Regions from separate parts of the Leisingera sp. G5_S3_59_S7 genome, predicted to be linked through region 1. Evidence: riboswitches for the same ligand, from Rfam matches in the RefSeq annotation. Region 1 holds a riboswitch; the other holds the start of a gene.

Region 1 (8,971 bases):
ACGCCAGCCCAAGGTAGTCATTGGAGGCGAAGTCATGCCCTTCCCGCGGCATCAGCTGCCGGTAGCGTCCGCGCGTGCGCAGCGCTTCCAGCGATTTCTCATGCCTGGGGAAGGCGCCCGCCATCAGCGGCTGCCGTCGCAGCCCGCGGCCATGGCGGTGATGCCCAGACGGTCGAACAGCTGCTGGTCCTTGTCCTCTTCGGGGTTGTCGGCAGTCAGCAGCGTGTCGCCGACAAAGATCGAGTTGGCCCCGGCAAAGAAGCACATCGCCTGCATCTCGTCCGACATATCGGTGCGGCCTGCGGACAGGCGCACGTGCGATTTCGGCATCAGAATGCGGGCCAGAGCAACCGAGCGGACGAATTCGATCGGGTCCAGCTTCTCGACATTGGCCAGCGGCGTATCGGCGATCGGGATCAGCATGTTGACCGGCACCGAATCCGGGTGCACCTCCAGCGTCGCCAGCGCCAGCATCATATCGATACGGTCCAGCTGCTGCTCGCCCATGCCGACGATGCCGCCGGAGCACACCTTGATGCCCGCCTCGCGCACTCGGTTCAGGGTGTCGATCCGGTCGGCGAAGGTGCGGGTGGTGATGATCTCGGAGTAGTAGCGCTCCGAGGTGTCGATGTTGTGGTTGTAATAATCGAGACCGGCGTCGCGCAGGCGGAACACCTGTTCCTCGTCCAGCATGCCCAGGGTCATGCAGGTTTCCATACCCAGGTCCTTGACGCCCTGCACCATCGCCTCCAGAGCCGCCATGTCGCGGTCCTTGGGAGAGCGCCAGGCGGCGCCCATGCAGTAACGGGTGGCGCCGCCTTCCTTAGCTTTCTTGGCCTCGGCGATCACACGCTGAACCTCGATCAGCTTGGAGGCCGAGAGCTGCGCGCCGTTGCGCGCCGACTGCGAGCAATAGGCGCAATCCTCGGCGCAGCCGCCGGTCTTGATGCTGAGCAGCTTGGATTTCTGCACCTGATTGGGGTCGAAATACTGCCGGTGCACGGTGTGCGCCTGAAACAGCAAGTCCATGAATGGCTTATTGTAAATCGCTTCCGCTTCCTCGCGGGTCCAGTCGGTGCGGATGGGTGCAGCGTCCAGCATGCTGTCTCCTGTTCTCTATACCTGTTGGCCATGCGCGGATGGCGTTGCTGGTTTTTATAGATAATTTTGCAGCCGCCGATCAAGCATCAAAGCTGCGCTGCAGCGATTTGCCTCAAAAACCCGCCCATAAGTCCAGTATCACGCTGATACTAATACCAAAAAATAATCTACAAAGATTCCGGTTGACGCGAACCCCGCCCCTCCCCTAGCCCTATAGGCACGCAGGGGAGTCCCGCCCAAGGGACTGAGAGGCGTCATGGTGCGGGGTATCCCGGACCGGCGGCGCGACCCTTTGAACCTGACCCAGTTGATACTGGCGTAGGAAGCAAGAAGCATCGCACGGCGCCCCGGCGGCAAGCGCTGTTTCGGACAGGCAGCATGCGTGCACCGGCCGTACACCGGCTGTACACCCCCCTGCCCGTTTTCCTCCGTCCCGGCTCAATTGGTGTTTTTGAACCGAAGCCCCGGAGGAACACCAGATGAACGTCCCCAATCCCAAGATCACCACGGGCGCCCTGCCCGCATCGCGCAAGATCTATGTCAGCGGCGAGGTCCACCAGGACATCCGCGTGCCAATGCGTGAGATCTCCACCCACCCTACCGCGGGCGAGGCGCCGTTGCCGGTCTATGACAGCTCCGGCCCCTACACCGACCCGGACGTGCTGACCGACATCCGCCAGGGCCTGCCGCAGCTGCGCCGCCAGTGGATTGAGGCGCGCGGCGACGTCGAGAGCTACCAGGGCCGCGATGTGAAGCCGGAGGACAATGGATTTGTCGAGGGCGACCGGCTGACGCCTGAGTTCCCGGTGAGACCCGCCCCCCTGCGCGGCAAGGACGGCAAGGCGCCGACCCAGCTGGCCTATGCCCGTGCGGGCATCATCACACCGGAGATGGAATTTGTGGCGATCCGCGAAAACCAGCTGCGCGAGCTGTCGCCGTGCTACGCGAACCGTGACGGCAATGACTTCGGCGCCAACATCCCCGACTACGTGACGCCGGAATTCGTGCGCCAGGAAATCGCCGCGGGCCGCGCCATCATCCCGGCCAACATCAACCACCCGGAAATCGAGCCGATGATCATCGGCCGCAATTTTAAGGTGAAGATCAACGCCAACATGGGCACCTCTGCCGTCACCTCCTCGATGGAGGAAGAGGTCGACAAGCTGGTCTGGGCGATCCGCTGGGGGGCTGATACGGTGATGGACCTGTCGACAGGCCGCAACATCCACAACACCCGCGAATGGATCGTGCGCAACTCTCCGGTTCCGATCGGCACCGTGCCGATCTACCAGGCGCTGGAAAAGGTGAACGGCATCGCCGAGGACCTGACGTGGGAGGTGTTCCGCGACACGCTGATCGAGCAGGCGGAACAGGGCGTCGACTATTTTACCATCCATGCCGGTGTGCGGCTGCACATGGTGCCGATGACGGTGAACCGGGTGACGGGGATCGTCTCGCGCGGCGGCTCGATCATGGCGAAGTGGTGCCTGCATCACCACAAGGAGAGCTTCCTCTATGAGCATTTCGAGGACATCTGCGACATCTGCCGCCAGTATGACGTCTCCTTCTCGCTGGGCGATGGCTTGCGCCCCGGCTCCATCGCAGACGCCAATGACGAGGCGCAATTTGCCGAGCTCGAAACCCTGGGCGAGTTGACCAAGATCGCCTGGGCCAAGGATTGCCAGGTGATGATCGAGGGTCCGGGCCATGTCGCCATGCACAAGATCAAGGAGAACATGGACAAGCAGCTGGAGTGCTGCCACGAGGCGCCGTTCTACACGCTGGGGCCGCTGACCACTGATATCGCGCCGGGTTATGACCATATCACCTCCGGCATCGGGGCGGCGATGATCGGCTGGTTCGGCTGTGCAATGCTGTGCTACGTGACACCGAAGGAGCATCTTGGCCTGCCCGACCGCGACGATGTGAAGACGGGGGTGATCACCTACAAGATCGCTGCCCATGCTGCCGACCTCGCCAAGGGGCTGCCGGGCGCCCAGCGCCGCGACGATGCGCTGAGCCGCGCGCGGTTCGAGTTCCGCTGGGAGGATCAGTTCAACCTGTCGCTGGACCCGGACACCGCGCGCGAGTTCCACGACCAGACCCTGCCGAAACAGGCCCATAAGGTCGCGCATTTCTGCTCCATGTGCGGGCCGAAGTTCTGCTCCATGCGGATCAGCCACGACATCCGCGCCGAGGCGCAGAAAGAGGGCATGGAGGCGATGGCCGCCAAGTTCCGCGAGGGCGGTGAGCTCTATGTCCCTGCTGCCGAAGCTGTGGAACCGGCGGAATGATCACCATCGCAGGCGCGGGCCTCGCCGGTCTCGCCTGCGCCTATGAACTGGCGCAGCGCGGGGCGGCGGTCACCGTTTATGAGCGGGGCGAGGCGCCCGGGGCCGGCAGCGTCGCGCGCTTTGCAGGCGGCATGCTGGCGCCCTGGTGCGAACGCGAAAGCGCCGAGGAGGAGGTGATCACCCTCGGCAGCCGCGCCTTCGATTGGTGGGCCAAGGTCACAACGGTCCACAGGCGCGGCACGCTGGTGGTGGCGCCTGCCCGCGACCGGGCGGAGCTGACCCGTTTCGCCCGCCGCACGTCAGGCCACCGGGGTGTGGACGGGGCGGAGATTGCCAAGCTGGAACCGGCGTTGACGGGGCGGTTTGCGCAAGGGCTGTTCTTTGAGCAGGAGGCGCATCTGGACCCGCGGCGCGCGCTGCGCGATCTGAGCGCCAAGGTGCAGGCGATGGGGGTGGAGATCCGCTATGGCACCCCTGCCCCGGCCCGCGTCACGCTGGATTGCACCGGGATGGCGGCACCGCTGCCCGGCTTGCGCCCGGTGCGCGGCGAGATGGCCATCCTGTATTGCCCGGAGGTGGAGATCAGCCGCACCCTGCGGCTGCTGCACCCGCGGATGCCGCTCTACCTCGTTCCGCGCGGGGACGGGTATTTCATGATCGGCGGCACCATGATCGAGAGCAGCTCTGACCGGCCCATCTCCCTGCGCTCGCTCAACGAACTGCTGAGCGCGGCCTTTGCCCTGCACCCCGCCTTTGCCGAGGCCAGCGTGGCGGAGACCGGCGCGGGCCTGCGTCCGGCCTTTCCGGACAACCTGCCGCGGCTGACCGAACAGGACGGCACGCTCTGCCTCAATGGCCTTTACCGGCACGGCTTTCTGCTTGCCCCCGCGATGGCGCAAGCCGCGGCACGCCGCCTGTTACAGGAGACATCAGATGAAGATCATCGTGAACGCCGAACCGCGTGACGTATCCGCAACCGATCTGAAGACGGCTCTGCACGAGCTGGGCTTTGCCTCCTCGGTCGTGGCCACCGCGTTGAACGGCACCTTTGTGGCCCGCGGCAAGCGGGAAGAGGTGCAGCTGTCCGAGGGCGACCGGCTGGAAGTGCTGGCCCCGATGCAGGGAGGATGAGATGAAAGTTTACGGAACAGAGATCACCTCGCGCCTTTTCCTGGGCACCGCGCAATATCCTTCACCCGCAGTGCTGGCCGGGGCGATACAGTCCAGCGGCACGGAGGTCATCACCGTGTCCCTGCGCCGCGAGACCGCCGATGGCTCCGGCGCCGGGTTCTGGGAGAGCCTGCGGAAAACCGGCTGCCGCATCCTGCCTAATACCGCCGGCTGCCATTCAGTGCAGGAGGCGGTGACCACCGCCCGTATGGCACGGGAGCTGTTTGATACCCCTTGGATCAAACTGGAGGTGATCGGCCATTCCGACACTCTGCAGCCGGATGTTTTTGGGCTGGTGGAGGCGGCGCGGGTGCTGAGCAGAGAGGGTTTCCAAGTTTTTCCCTATACCACGGACGATCTGGTGGTGGGGGAAAAGCTGCTGGACGCCGGCTGTGAAGTGCTGATGCCCTGGGGAGCGCCTATCGGTTCCGGCCAGGGGCTGCGCAACCCGGACGCCCTGCGCACGATGCGCGCGCATTTCACCGGTGTGCCGCTGATTGTCGATGCCGGCATCGGGCGGCCGTCGGACGCTGCCCAGGCAATGGAGTTGGGTATGGATGCGGTCCTGTTGAACACCGCCGTGGCCAAGGCCGGCGACCCCGCCGGGATGGCCCGCGCGATGGCGCTGGCTATTGAGGCCGGGCGTTTGGGATATGAGGCCGATCCGATGGAGCCGCGCGACATGGCGGTGCCCTCCACCCCGGTGCTGGGCCTGGCGGAGTTTGCATGATGGAGCGTTTCTATCTGATCGTGGGCCATGTCGGCCGGCTGGAGCTGCTTGTCCCCCAAGGGGCGAAACTGGTGCAGCTGCGCATCAAGGATGAGCCGGAGGCCGAGGTGCGCCGCCAGATCGCCCGCGCCCGCGACTTTTGCGCGGTGCATGGCGCGCAGCTGGTGGTGAATGACTATTGGCAGGCGGCCTTGGACCTGAATTGCAACTTCGTCCACCTGGGGCAGGAGGACATGGACACCGCCGATTTCGCCGCGCTGCGCCGCAAGGGGGTTCGGTTCGGGCTGTCGACACATGACGAGGGGGAGCTGGACCGCGCCCTATCACTCAACCCGGCATATGTGGCACTGGGGCCGGTCTATCCGACATTGCTGAAGAAGATGAAATGGGGACCGCAGGGTCTGGAGCGGGTCGCGCGCTGGAAGCAAATGGCGGGAAAGACCCCTTTGGTCGCGATTGGCGGGCTGACGCCAGAGCGGCTGCCGGGGGTCTTTGCCGCAGGGGCCGACAGCGCCGCGGTGGTGACTGATATCCAGCTGGCGGACGACCCCGAGGCGCGCACCCGCGAATGGGTGGAGGCCTGCCGCGCAAAGGAGCCCGCATGAGCCGCTACGCGCGCCAGATGATCCTGCCGGAGGTCGGTGCGGAGGGTCAGGAGCGGCTGGCAAGCGCCCATGTGCTGGTGGTGGGCGCAGGCGGGCTGGGCTGCCCGGTGCTGCAATATCTGGGCGGGGCCGGAGTGGGCCGGATCACGGTGATGGACGGCGACCTAGTGGAGGAGAGCAACCTGCACCGGCAGGTGCTCTATTCCATGGCGGACCTCGGCCGGCCCAAGGCGGAGGCTGCACGTCAGCACCTGCTGGCCGCAAATCCGGCGTTGCACGTCAGCGCATTTGTTCAAGCGCTGGACGCCGCCAACGCCCCCGCAATGGTGGCCGGGGCCGATCTGGTGGTGGATGCGGCAGACATTTTTGCGGTGTCTTACATCCTCTCGGATGAATGCCTGCGGCAGGGCAAGACGCTGATTTCCGCTTCGGCGCTGGGGCAATCCGGGTATGCCGGCGGCTTCTGCGGCGGCGGGCCGTCCCTGCGCGCGGTGTTCCCGGACTTACCCGCACAGGCTGCGACCTGCGCAACCGCGGGCGTGATGGGGCCTGCCGTGGGCATGATCGGCGCGCTGCAGGCGCAGCTTGCCCTGAAGGCGCTGCTCAATCACCAGCCCTCCCCGCGGGGACAGCTGTTTATCTTCCGCCTGCAGGACCTGCAGGTCAGCTCTTTCCGCTTTGATGGGGCGGAAGAGCCGGAGGAAGCCCTGCCCTTTATCGCAGCGTCTCATATCGGCCCTGAGGATACGGTGATCGAGCTGCGCGATGCCGCCGAAGCCCCGCGCCTGCCAGCGCCGCAGGCCCGGCGGATTTCCCGTGCGGATCTGCTGGCGGCGGGCCTGCCCCGCAAGGCGCGTATCGTGCTGTGCTGCCGCACAGGTTTGCGGGCCTGGGGGGCGGCACAGGACTTGCGGCAGGCCGGGTATATCGATCTGGCGCTGCTGGCAGCGGGAGACAGTGCGTGACAGTGATCCTGGCCATTGGCGGCACCGACAGCAGCGGCGGCGCGGGCCTTACCCGCGATACCGCCATGGCGGCGGAGCTGGGGACCGCAGTCCGGCCGGTGGTGACAGCCGTGACCGTGCAAACCAATGAGACTGTACTGGACGTCCACCCCTGCCCGCCCCCACGTGTTGCGGATCAGGCGCGCGCCGCCTTGGCAACGCCTGCTCTGCCGGGGGCGGTGAAGATCGGGATGCTGGGCTCCGCTGCGGTGGCAGAGGCGGTGGACGCGGCCCTGCCCGCGGGATTGCCCATCGTGCTGGACCCGGTGCTGAAGGCAAGTTCCGGAGGCACTTTGATGGAGGCGGACGGTTTTGGCGCGCTGCTGCGGCGGGCGGCGCTGGTCACGCCGAACCTGGCGGAGCTGGAGGTGCTGTCCGGCGTTTTGGGCAGCCCTGAGGCGCAAGCCGCTGCACTGCTGACGCAGGGGGCGCGCGCGGTGCTGGTCAAAGGCGGCCATGGCACCGGTGCTGAAAGCGTGGACCTGCTGTTCACCGCGGAGGACGCGCCTGCCCCCTTTGCCGCGCCGCGGCTGGCGGTGTCAAAACGCGGCACCGGGTGCAGTCTGGCCACGGCCATTGCCTGCCATCTGGCAAAGGGGGACAGCCTGCAAGAGGCCTGCCGCCACGGCAAGGACGCGGTGCACTGCTGGCTGCGCCGCTGAGGCGCGCAAGGTCGCTGCCAGACAGTCTTTAGGCCGGTTTCAGGACGGAGCTTCCCGGCCCGTCTCCCTAGTGTCCGGGCAGCCTTTCACGCCCAGGCCCGGGAGACCTGCCGCATGACCGATATCACCGCGCTCACCGCTGAGCAGATGGCAGCGAAACTGCGCACGCGCGATCTGAGCGCCCGCGAGGTGCTGGCGGCGCACAAGGCGCAGACCGAGGCGCGGGAGGGCGCGGTCAATGCCTTTGTCACCATCGACTGGGACGCGGCAGAGGCGCGGGCGGCGGAATTGGATGCGATGGCCGCCTGCGGGGAGTTTGCCGGGCCGCTGCACGGGCTGCCCGTGGCAATCAAGGACTGCTTTGAAACCAGGGGCCTGCGCACCACCTGGGGATCGCGGAGCTTTGCGTCCCATGTGCCGGACTATGACGCGCTGCATGTGGCGCGGCTGCGGGCGGCGGGCGCGGTGATTACCGGCAAGACCAACACGCCGGAGTTCACCTTTTCCGGCCAGACCAGCAACCTGGTGGCCGGCACCACCCGCAACCCGCTGCACCCGGAAAAATCCGTCGCCGGCAGTTCCGGCGGCGCGGCGGCGGCGCTGGCGGCAAATATGGCGGCGCTGGCCGATGGCTCCGACCTCGGCGGCAGCACCCGCACGCCTGCGGCCTGGTGCGGGGTTGTGGGGATGCGCCCCACCTCCGGCCTTATTCCCTATGAGCCGAACCCGGCGCCCTTTGACGGGCTGTCGGTGCCGGGGCCGATGGCGCGGACAGTGCGGGACCTGGTGCTGATGCTGGAGGTGATGCAGGGCCACGCCCCCAGCCAGCCGCTGGGCTTCTGGCAGGATGTGCCGCGGCTGGCGGATCTGGAAGCGCCCCCTGCCAGGCGCTGTGGCCGGATCGCCCTGTCGCTCTCCCCCTTCGGCGCCAGTGTGGAGCCGTCGGTGCAGGCGGCGGTTGCGCCGGTCGGAACCCTGTGCCAAGCGCTGGGCTGGCAAGTGGCTGAGGACGCCCCGGCGCTGGAACCGCTGCTGGCGCATGGCGGTATCACCCGCGGCCAGTGCGCGCTGCAGATCCGCGCCGCGCTGGAACCGGACATGGAGCTGGCGGGGGAAAGCTTCCGCACCGCTTGCGCCCAGGCAGAGGGGCGCAGCCTGGCGGAACTGATTGCCTATCAGAAAACCCGCGCCCGGGTCTGGGCGGATGTTGCCGCCTTCTTTGACCGCTACGACGTTGCCCTGTGGCCCACGGCAACCGGGATGCCGTTCTCAGCAGACCTGCGCGACGGCGAGCTGCCCGAGGACTGGCGCACGGTGACCCTGACGCCGCCGATGGAGCTGCCGTCAATCTCAATCCCCTGCGGCCGCTCGGCGGACGGGATGCCCGTCGGGCTTCATATCACCG
Region 2 (8,971 bases), on a different contig from region 1:
TGATCTCGCTCAGCGCACCGGAAGGGACCGCGGCAGCCTCTGCCTGATCGCTATTGGCGCAAGAGCCAGTCCACCACTGTCTTGGCCCGGCCCTGTGCGCTGGGCCACAGCACGTAGAACCCTTGATCGCCCAGCCGTGGCGCCTGCCATAGGATCTCCAGCGGCTGTCCTCCCAGAAATATCCGCGGCACCAGTGCGATGCCCTGGCCGTTCACCGCAGCATCCATCGCCAGCGCAGTCTGGTTGAATTGCAGGATCCGCCCCTTGGCCGTGAGACCCTCCTGGCGCAGCAGCAGGTCCCAGTGCCGGTGCCCGTCCTGGATCAGCGTGTGATGGGCAAGATCGGCAAGTTCCAGCGGTTCTTCCTGTATTAGAGCCGAATCCGGCCGGGCCACCGCCACCAGATCCAACAGCGACAGGAGGGCAGAGTTCAAACTGCTCTCCTGCGGTTTGCTGCCCTGGCGGATGGCAATGTCGATGCCGTCCCGCTTGAAATCGGTCAGGTTTTCCTCCGCGACCACCCGCAGGTCGATGCCGGGGTTGCGGGCCTCGAACTCCGGCAGCCGCGGCACCAGCCATTTGGCGGCAAAGGAAGGCGGGACCGACAGCGTCACCCGCTGCACCGCCGGAGCCAGCTTGTCTGTCGCGTCGCGGATCAGCGACAACGCCTGTTGCACCGGCGCGTGGAAGCTGCGCCCGGTGTCTGTCAGTGTCAGCCCGCGGGCATGGCGGTAGAACAGCTTGTGCCCCAGATCCGCCTCCAGCCGCCGCACCTGTTGCGCAACTGCGCCTTGGGTCAGGTGCAGTTCCTCTGCCGCGCGGCCGAAGTTCAGGTGGCGGGCGGCGGCATCGAACATTCGCAGGGCATTTAGGTTGGGCAGGCGCATCAGTTTCCAGCCAGTAGTTCTGCTACAGTCTGGCGCGATGAGACATGATTGGTCAAGCGTGCCTTTAACCGCCATCCTGGGGGCAAGCAAAGGAGTATGGACATGACCAAGGTTGCACTTTTCACCGCCGCGGGCAGCGGCATGGGCGCGGATGCCGCCCGCCACCTTCATGAGCAGGGGTATGAGGTTGCCATCCTCTCCTCCTCCGGCAAGGGCGAGATGCTGGCGCAGGAGCTGGGCGGGGTGGGCCACACTGGTTCCAACCTGGAGCAATCCGACCTGCAGGCGCTGGTGGACAAGGCGATGGAGCGCTGGGGCCGGATCGACGTGCTGGTCAACTCGGCGGGCCACGGGCCCAAGGGCGATATCATGGAGATCAGCGACGCCGACTGGCATCTGGGAATGGAATACTACCTGATGAACGTGATCCGCCCTTCGCGCCTGGTGGCACCCATCATGGCGGCCCAGGGCAAGGGGTCAATCATCAACATCTCCACCTTCGCGGTGTTCGAACCGGATCCGCTGTTCCCGACCTCAGGCGTGTTCCGGGCAGGGCTTGCGAGCTTTACCAAGCTGTTTGCCGACAAGTTCGCAAGCCAGGGCGTGCGGATGAACAACGTGCTGCCGGGCTTCATCGACAGTCTGCCGGAGACCGAAGACCGCAAGGCCCGGATTCCGATGGGCCGCTATGGCGCTGCGCGCGAGGTGTCAGCGCTGATCGCCTATCTGGCCTCGGACGATGCCGCCTACACCACCGGGCAGAACATCCGCGTGGATGGGGGGCTGACCCGTGCCGTCTGACATTCAAGCTCTGCCAAGAACAAGCGCATTGAACCCGGCCTTTGTGTTGAAATGGGTCGCGTCCATCGTGCAGATTCTTGGCTATTCTGCCACCGCCTGGGGTCTGCACCCGTGGAACATCTACTTGTTCCTTGCCGGTCTCACAGGCTGGTTCCTGGTCGGCGTGCTGTGGAATGACCGGGCGGTCATGCTGATCCACATCGTGGCGCTGGGCGCGATGATTGCGGGCTTTTGGTCAAGTTAGAGCCTTTTAGCCGCCCTTTGGATCGATCAGCGGCTTGGCCGTGCCGCGCCGCAGACCGAGCCGGTGCTCGCGCCAGATCACCAGCACATTGCCGGCGATCACCAGCGCAGCACCGGCCAGCATTACCAGCGTCGGCCATTCGTCGAACCAGATATATCCGATGATGATGGCAAAGATCATCGACGCGTAGTCATAGGGCGCCAGCATAGAGGCCGGGGCAAAGCGGTAAGAGGAGGTGACCAGGATCTGCGCCACCCCGCCGACCAGCCCGGCGCTGACCAGCAGCGCAGTGGTTTGCGCATCCGGCATCACCCAGCCGAAGGGGGCGGTCAGCAGTGCCAGGCCCGAAGCGGTCAGCGAGAAGTAGAATACGATGGCCGCGGTATGCTCCGACTGCACCATGCGGCGGATGTGGATCTGCACAAAGCCGCGGGCGACGGTGGCGCCGACCACCAGCAGCACCCCCAGCATGGCGCCATCCTCCAGATCGCCGCCAAGCCGCGGCCAGATCATGATCAGCACGCCCAACAGACCGATGGCCACGGCGGAGATCCGGACCATGCGGATGGTCTCGCCCAGGAACAGCGCTGCCAGGATCAGCGTGAAGATCGGGGTGGCATAGCCGATGGCGGTGACCTCCGGCAGCGGCAGCAGCGCCAGCCCCATGAAGGTCATCCCCATCGCCGAGGTGCCGACCAGCCCGCGCCACACGTGAAACATCGGTTTTTTGGTGATCAAACCGTGCCGCAGCTCTCCGCGCGCGATGAGCCAGGCAACGATGACCGGAATTGCAAAGAAGGAGCGGAAGAAGACGGCCTCGCCCGCCGGAACGGTCTCCGAGGTGGCCTTGATGATCCCGGACAGCGCAGTGAACAGCGCAATCGCGGTGACTTTCAGCAGGACCGCCAGCACAGGCCGATGCGATGTTAACGATTTCGCCATGCCGCGACCCTGCGCTCAAGCGCCGCAAAGATCAATGGCTTGATTTCGCTCCAACGCCGGGCGCAAATGGCGCCGGTTTAGACAGGAGCCCGCTTATGTATGACGCCAATCACCTGATCCGCCAGCTGCGCGAGTCCTCTCTGGGGCGTGAATACGATGTTTTTGCCCGCCTGCCGGACGGGAGCACGGTGACCTTTGGCGCGCTGTTTGCTGGCGCGGAACGGATGGCGGCGGCGCTGGCGGCCCAGGGGGTTCAGCCGGGCGACCGGGTGGCAGTGCAGGTCCAGAAAACCATTCGGGCGATTGAGCTTTACCTCGGCACAGTTATGGCCGGCGGCATTTTCCTGCCCTTGAACACCGCCTACACCGGGCCTGAGGTCGTTTATTTCGTTGGCGACGCGACGCCCCGGGTCGTGGTCTGCGATCCTGCGCGGCTGGAGGAGATCAGCGCAATCTCGGGCGCGGCGGAGGTTCTGACACTGGATGCGGCCGGGCAGGGCACCTTGCGTGATCTGGCGGACGGGCAGGGCGGCTTTGATCCGGTGGCCCGGCAGGCGGATGATCTTGCGGCGATCCTTTATACCTCCGGCACAACCGGCCGCTCAAAGGGGGCGATGCTGAGCCATGCGAACCTGGCCTCCAACTCGCTGACCCTGCGCGACACCTGGCGGTTCACCAAGGACGACGTGCTGATCCACGCGCTGCCGATCTTCCACACCCACGGGCTGTTTGTGGCGACCAATGTGGCGCTGCTCTCAGGCGCCCAGGTGGTTTTCTTGCCCGGCTTTGACGCCGATGCCATCCTTGAGGCGATGCCTTCGGCCACGGCGCTGATGGGGGTGCCAACATTCTATACCCGCCTGCTGACGGATGCGCGGCTGACGCGCGAGCGCGCTGCAAAAATGCGTCTGTTCATCTCCGGCTCTGCGCCCTTGCTGGTGGACACACATGAGCAATGGGAGGCCCGCACCGGCCACCGCATCCTGGAACGCTACGGGATGACCGAAACCAACATGAGCACCTCGAACCCTTATGAGGGCGAGCGCCGCGCGGGCACCGTAGGCTTCCCGCTGCCGGGGGTGGAGGCGCGGGTCATGAGGGACGGCGCCGAGGTGGCGGCTGGGGAGATCGGCGTGCTGGAGGTGCGCGGGCCGAATGTGTTTCAGGGCTATTGGCAGATGCCGGAAAAGACGGCGGAGGAGCTGCGTCCAGACGGCTGGTTTATCACCGGCGACATGGCAAGGATCGACGCCGACGGCTATGTCACCATTGTCGGGCGCGAGAAGGATCTGATCATCACCGGCGGCTTCAATGTCTACCCCAAGGAGGTCGAGAGCCTGATCGACGACCTGCCCGGTGTTCTGGAAAGCGCCGTCATCGGCGTGCCGCATTCCGATTTCGGCGAGGGCGTGGTGGCCGTGGTTGTGCCGGAGGGCGAGGGCACCAGCGTTGAGGCGATAACGGCCGCGCTCTCTGGCCAGCTGGCCAAGTTCAAACAGCCCAAGGAGATCATCCTGCTGGACGCGCTGCCGCGCAACACCATGGGCAAGGTGCAGAAGAAAGCCCTGCGCAAGGAATACGCAGGGCTTTTCTGCTAGTTTTCACCCACCCGGGCCGACGGCCCGGGCAGCGACCGTCCGTCCCCACGGGCGGGCGCTTCGCTTCCGCCCGCGGACGGTCTCTGCCCTAGTGCTGATGCGCTTCTGCGTGCGCCTCTTCTTCGCGCCATTCCCGCACCGCCTGCACCAGGATCTGGAAGGCGGAGTTCAGGAACAGACCGCCCATGATGCCGGCCACAATGAGGTCCGGCCAGCCGGTTGCGGTGCCCCAGACGCCAAGCGCCGCGATCATCACCGCCACATTGCCGATGGCGTCATTGCGCGAGCACAACCAGACAGAGCGCACATTGGCGTCGCCGTCCTTGTAGCGGGCCAGCAGCATGACCGAAATCAGGTTGGCCGCCAGCGCCATAAAGCCGATAACCCCCATGATCTGCGCCTGCGGCACGCCCACATAGAACACCTGATAGACCGTGGAGCCAAACACCCATGCGCCCATCAGCAGCAGGCTGATGCCCTTGCCCAGGGCCGCCAGTGCCCGGGTGCGCAGGGTGGCGCCGATCACCGCCAGCGAAATGCCATAGGTCAGCGCATCGCCCAGAAAGTCCAACGCGTCCGCCTTCAAGGCCTGGCTGCCGGACAGCTGGCCCGCCCCCATTTCCACCGCGAACATGCCGGCATTGATGGCGATCACCAGCCAAAGCCTGCGTTTATAGTCCGCCGATACCCCGTCAAACCGGGCCTCATGATTGCAGCAGCCTGCCATTGCTCTTGTCCTCATTCCTGATTCGGGATCAATGTAGGGCCTCTAGTCACTAGAGCTTCAAGAGGTTTCTGCCATGTTTTCCATCGGTCAGCTGTCCAAGGCCACTGGGGTGAAGGTGCCCACGATCCGCTATTACGAGGAGGTCGGCCTGCTGCCGCAGCCGGGCCGCAATGCCGGCAACCAGCGCCGCTACGGGCAGGATGGCATGGACGCGCTGGGCTTTATCAAGCACGCTCGCGACCTCGGCTTTTCGCTGGAGGACATCAAGGCGTTGATGGGCCTGGACGGGCATCTGGGCGATGACTGCGCCGAAGCCGACCGGATTGCCCGCAGCCAGCTGGCCAATGTCCGCGACCGGATCCGCAAGCTGGAGCAACTGGCGACCGAGCTGGAACGGATCAGCCACCTGTGCGATGGCGGCAACGGCGGCTGCTGCAAGGTGCTGACCGCGCTCGGCGACCACAGCCAATGCGCGGGCGAGCACGGTTGAGCGGCAAAAAAGGCGAAGCATGCAGCTGCAAACTTCGCCCTTGGAAAACGCAAAATCGTCCCTTTTAGAGCCTAAAATCTAGCCAATCCGGCCCTGGTTTTCACCGATCTGGCCGCGGTGCAGCAACAGATGGTCCAAAACCACGCAGGCCATCATCGCCTCGGCTACCGGCACCGCGCGGATGCCGACGCAGGGGTCGTGGCGGCCCTTGGTGATCACCTCGGTGGCGGAGCCGTCCTTGCGGATCGACTTGCGCGGGGTAAGAATCGAGGAGGTCGGCTTCACCGCAAAGCGCACCACCACGTCCTGCCCGGTGGAGATCCCGCCCAGGATGCCGCCGGCGTGGTTGGAAGAGTACTCGGGGCCGTTTTCACCCATGAAGATCTCATCAGCGTTTTCCGAACCTTTGAGGCGTGCGGCATTCATGCCCTCGCCGATTTCCACGCCCTTCACGGCGTTGATCGACATCATCGCGGCGGCCAGATCGGTGTCCAGCTTGCCATAAACCGGCGCGCCGATGCCGGCGGGAACGCCGCGGGCGACGACCTCAACTACGGCGCCCACCGAGTCGTGGTCTTTACGCAGGCGCTGCAGGTAGTCTTCCCACTCCTGCACCGCGCCTGCGTCGGGGATCCAGAAATCGTTCTGGTCAATCGCGCCCCAGTCAAAGCGGCTGCGGTCGATCTCCAGCTCGCCCATTCGGGTCATGTAGCCCTTGATCTCCAGCCCCGGCACCAGCGCCTTGATTGCTTCACGTGCAACACCGCCGGCTGCCACCCGCGCTGCCGTTTCGCGGGCAGAGGAGCGGCCGCCGCCGCGGTAGTCGCGGTTGCCGTATTTCTGGAAATAGGTGATGTCGGCATGGCCCGGACGGAAGGTCTGGGAAATCTCTCCGTAATCCTTGGAGCGCTGATCGGTGTTTTCGATCATCAGCTGGATCGGCGTGCCGGTGGACATGCCGTCGAACACGCCGGACAGGATCTTCACCGCGTCCGGCTCATTGCGCTGGGTGGTGTTCTTGTTCTGGCCTGGGCGGCGCTTGTCGAGCCACTGCTGCAGCATTTCCGGCTCCAGCGGCACATTCGGCGGGCAGCCGTCGACGGTGGCGCCAAGCGCGGGCCCGTGGCTCTCGCCCCAGGTGGTGACGCGGAAGAGGTGTCCAAAGCTGTTCATCGACATGAGGCGCGGTCTCCTTTGCGGGACGTGCTTAGCGGGCAGGGGGCTGTGCCTCAAGCGGATTCCTCTGCGGCAAAGGCGAGAGGGGGCGCTGCCCCCGCCGCCTGGGGCGGCTCCCCCGGGATATTTTCAGCCAGATGAACAAGGGGCCGGTGCTGGCAGCGGTCCAGTTTCACCAAGCCTTAGGTCCTGGCGGGGCTTTGGCTTGTCATTGCTGCGGCTGGGGCCTAATGTCCGCGCCACCTCGGGGTGCGCGCGAGCGCTGAGATGACACCCGTTGAACCTGAACCGGATCACACCGGCGGAGGGAAGGTACTGGACAGCCTCCACCCTTGCCCAAAGCCGCAAAGGAGGATGGCATGAAACATCTTGCATTTGCAGCGGGACTGCTTGGCGCCTCGGCAGCCTTTGCCGAAACGCCCGAACTCACTGTTTATACTTATGACAGCTTTGTTTCCGACTGGGGCCCCGGCCCGGCAGTGGAGAAGGCCTTTGAAGAGGTCTGCGGCTGCGACCTGAAACTGGTAAGCGCAGGCGACGGTGCCGCGCTCCTGGCGCGGATCAAGCTGGAGGGCGCGCGTTCCGACGCCGACGTGGTGCTGGGTCTCGACACCAACCTGACCGCTGCGGCCAAGGAAACCGGCCTGTTTGCCGAGCATTCGGTCAGCGCCGACTATGCAATGCCGGTAGACTGGAACGACGCGACATTTGTGCCGTATGACTGGGGCTACTTCGCCTTTGTTCATAACGCCGATGCCGCAGCGCCTGCGGATTTCAAGGCGCTGGCGGCCAGCGACAAGAGGATCGTTATTCAGGACCCGCGGTCCTCGACCCCCGGGCTGGGTCTGCTCTTGTGGGTCAAGGCCGCCTATGGCGACGAGGCGCCGGAGATCTGGAAGGGCCTGTCCGACAATGTCGTGACCGTGACCAAGGGCTGGTCCGAGGCCTACGGCATGTTCCTGGAAGGCGAGGCCGACATGGTTCTCTCCTACACCACCTCGCCCGCCTACCATCTGATTGCGGAGGAAGACGGCTCCAAGGCGGCGGCAGCCTTTGATGAGGGTCACTACATGCAGGTGGAAGTTGCCGGTAAACTGGCGAACACCGACCAGCCGGAGCTGGCCGACCAGTTCCTGGCCTTCATGGTGTCCGATGCGTTCCAGTCGGTCATCCCGACCACCAACTGGATGTATCCGGCGGTCACCCCGGCAGCAGGCCTGCCGGAAGGCTTTGAGACCCTGATCGCACCGGGAAAATCCCTGCTGCTGAGCGAAGCTGAGGCAGCGGAAGTGCGCGATGCGGCGCTGGACGAATGGCTGGACGCGCTCAGCCAGTAAGCGCCTTTCCCGGGATCAGCGCGGCCCTGCTGGTGGCAGCGCTGATCCTTGGAACCCTTGGGGCTGTTGCGCTCAGGGCTGAGGCTGGCACCGGGTTTGGCGCCAGCGACTGGGCCGCGCTGCGGTTCACTCTGACCCAGGCAAGCCTGTCGGCCCTTCTGAGTGTTGGTCTTGCCGCCCCGGTCGCCCGCGCGCTGGCGCGGCGGCGGTTTCCGGGGCGGAGCCTGCTGATTGCGCTGTTAGGGGCGCCCTTCATTCTTCCGGTCATTGTCGCGATTCTTGGCCTGCTTTCGGTCTTTGGGCGGGCTGGCTGGCTGAGCAGCCTGCTGGGTCTGTTCGGGCTGGAGCCGGTGCAGATCTACGGGCTGCACGGGGTGGTGCTGGCGCATGTGTTCTTCAACCTGCCGCTGGCGACCCGGCTGATCCTGCAGGGCTGGCAGGAGATCCCCGCCGAACGCTTCCGTCTGACGGCGCAGCTGGATGCCGGGCCGCTGGCGATGTGGCGGCTGCTGGAAGGCCCAATGCTGCGGCGGGTGGTGCCGGGCGCGCTGGCGGTAGTGTTTGCCATCTGCCTGTCCAGCTTTGCGGTGGCGCTGACCTTGGGCGGTGGGCCAAGGGCCACCACCATTGAACTCGCTATTTATCAGGCATTCCGATTCGATTTCGACTTGGGCCGCGCGGCGCTTTTGTCGGGCCTGCAACTGCTGCTGACCGCCGCCGCCGCTTTGGTGGCGTTGCGCGTGTCGGCGGGCGAGGGCTTTGGCTCCGG

The links. A riboswitch is a leader RNA that binds a small molecule or an ion and turns the genes downstream of it on or off. The one in region 1 is predicted to bind thiamine pyrophosphate.
Region 2: linked by a shared signal. The riboswitch ahead of thiB (thiamine ABC transporter substrate binding subunit) and the one ahead of thiC (phosphomethylpyrimidine synthase ThiC) in region 1 are both predicted to bind thiamine pyrophosphate.

The regions. Positions count from the first base shown of each region.
Region 1 is NZ_JBQKUH010000013.1:34,759-43,729, reverse strand. It holds gene ACTRWG_RS08470 (8-amino-7-oxononanoate synthase) at 1-124, opposite strand, end outside; gene bioB (biotin synthase BioB) at 124-1,101, opposite strand; TPP riboswitch at 1,315-1,443, shown strand; gene thiC (phosphomethylpyrimidine synthase ThiC) at 1,581-3,395, shown strand; gene ACTRWG_RS08455 (FAD-dependent oxidoreductase) at 3,392-4,360, shown strand; gene thiS (sulfur carrier protein ThiS) at 4,329-4,526, shown strand; gene ACTRWG_RS08445 (thiazole synthase) at 4,528-5,295, shown strand; gene ACTRWG_RS08440 (thiamine phosphate synthase) at 5,295-5,900, shown strand; gene ACTRWG_RS08435 (ThiF family adenylyltransferase) at 5,897-6,865, shown strand; gene thiD (bifunctional hydroxymethylpyrimidine kinase/phosphomethylpyrimidine kinase) at 6,862-7,566, shown strand; gene ACTRWG_RS08425 (amidase) at 7,681-8,971, shown strand, end outside.
Region 2 is NZ_JBQKUH010000002.1:137,569-146,539, forward strand. It holds gene ACTRWG_RS01945 (SPW repeat domain-containing protein) at 1-47, shown strand, start outside; gene ACTRWG_RS01950 (LysR substrate-binding domain-containing protein) at 51-1,058, opposite strand; gene ACTRWG_RS01955 (SDR family oxidoreductase) at 984-1,688, shown strand; gene ACTRWG_RS01960 (DUF6552 family protein) at 1,678-1,932, shown strand; gene ACTRWG_RS01965 (DMT family transporter) at 1,939-2,874, opposite strand; gene ACTRWG_RS01970 (malonate--CoA ligase) at 2,970-4,472, shown strand; gene ACTRWG_RS01975 (cation efflux transmembrane domain-containing protein) at 4,561-5,199, opposite strand; gene ACTRWG_RS01980 (MerR family transcriptional regulator) at 5,273-5,689, shown strand; gene aroC (chorismate synthase) at 5,768-6,868, opposite strand; TPP riboswitch at 7,101-7,192, shown strand; gene thiB (thiamine ABC transporter substrate binding subunit) at 7,225-8,202, shown strand; gene ACTRWG_RS01995 (thiamine/thiamine pyrophosphate ABC transporter permease ThiP) at 8,178-8,971, shown strand, end outside.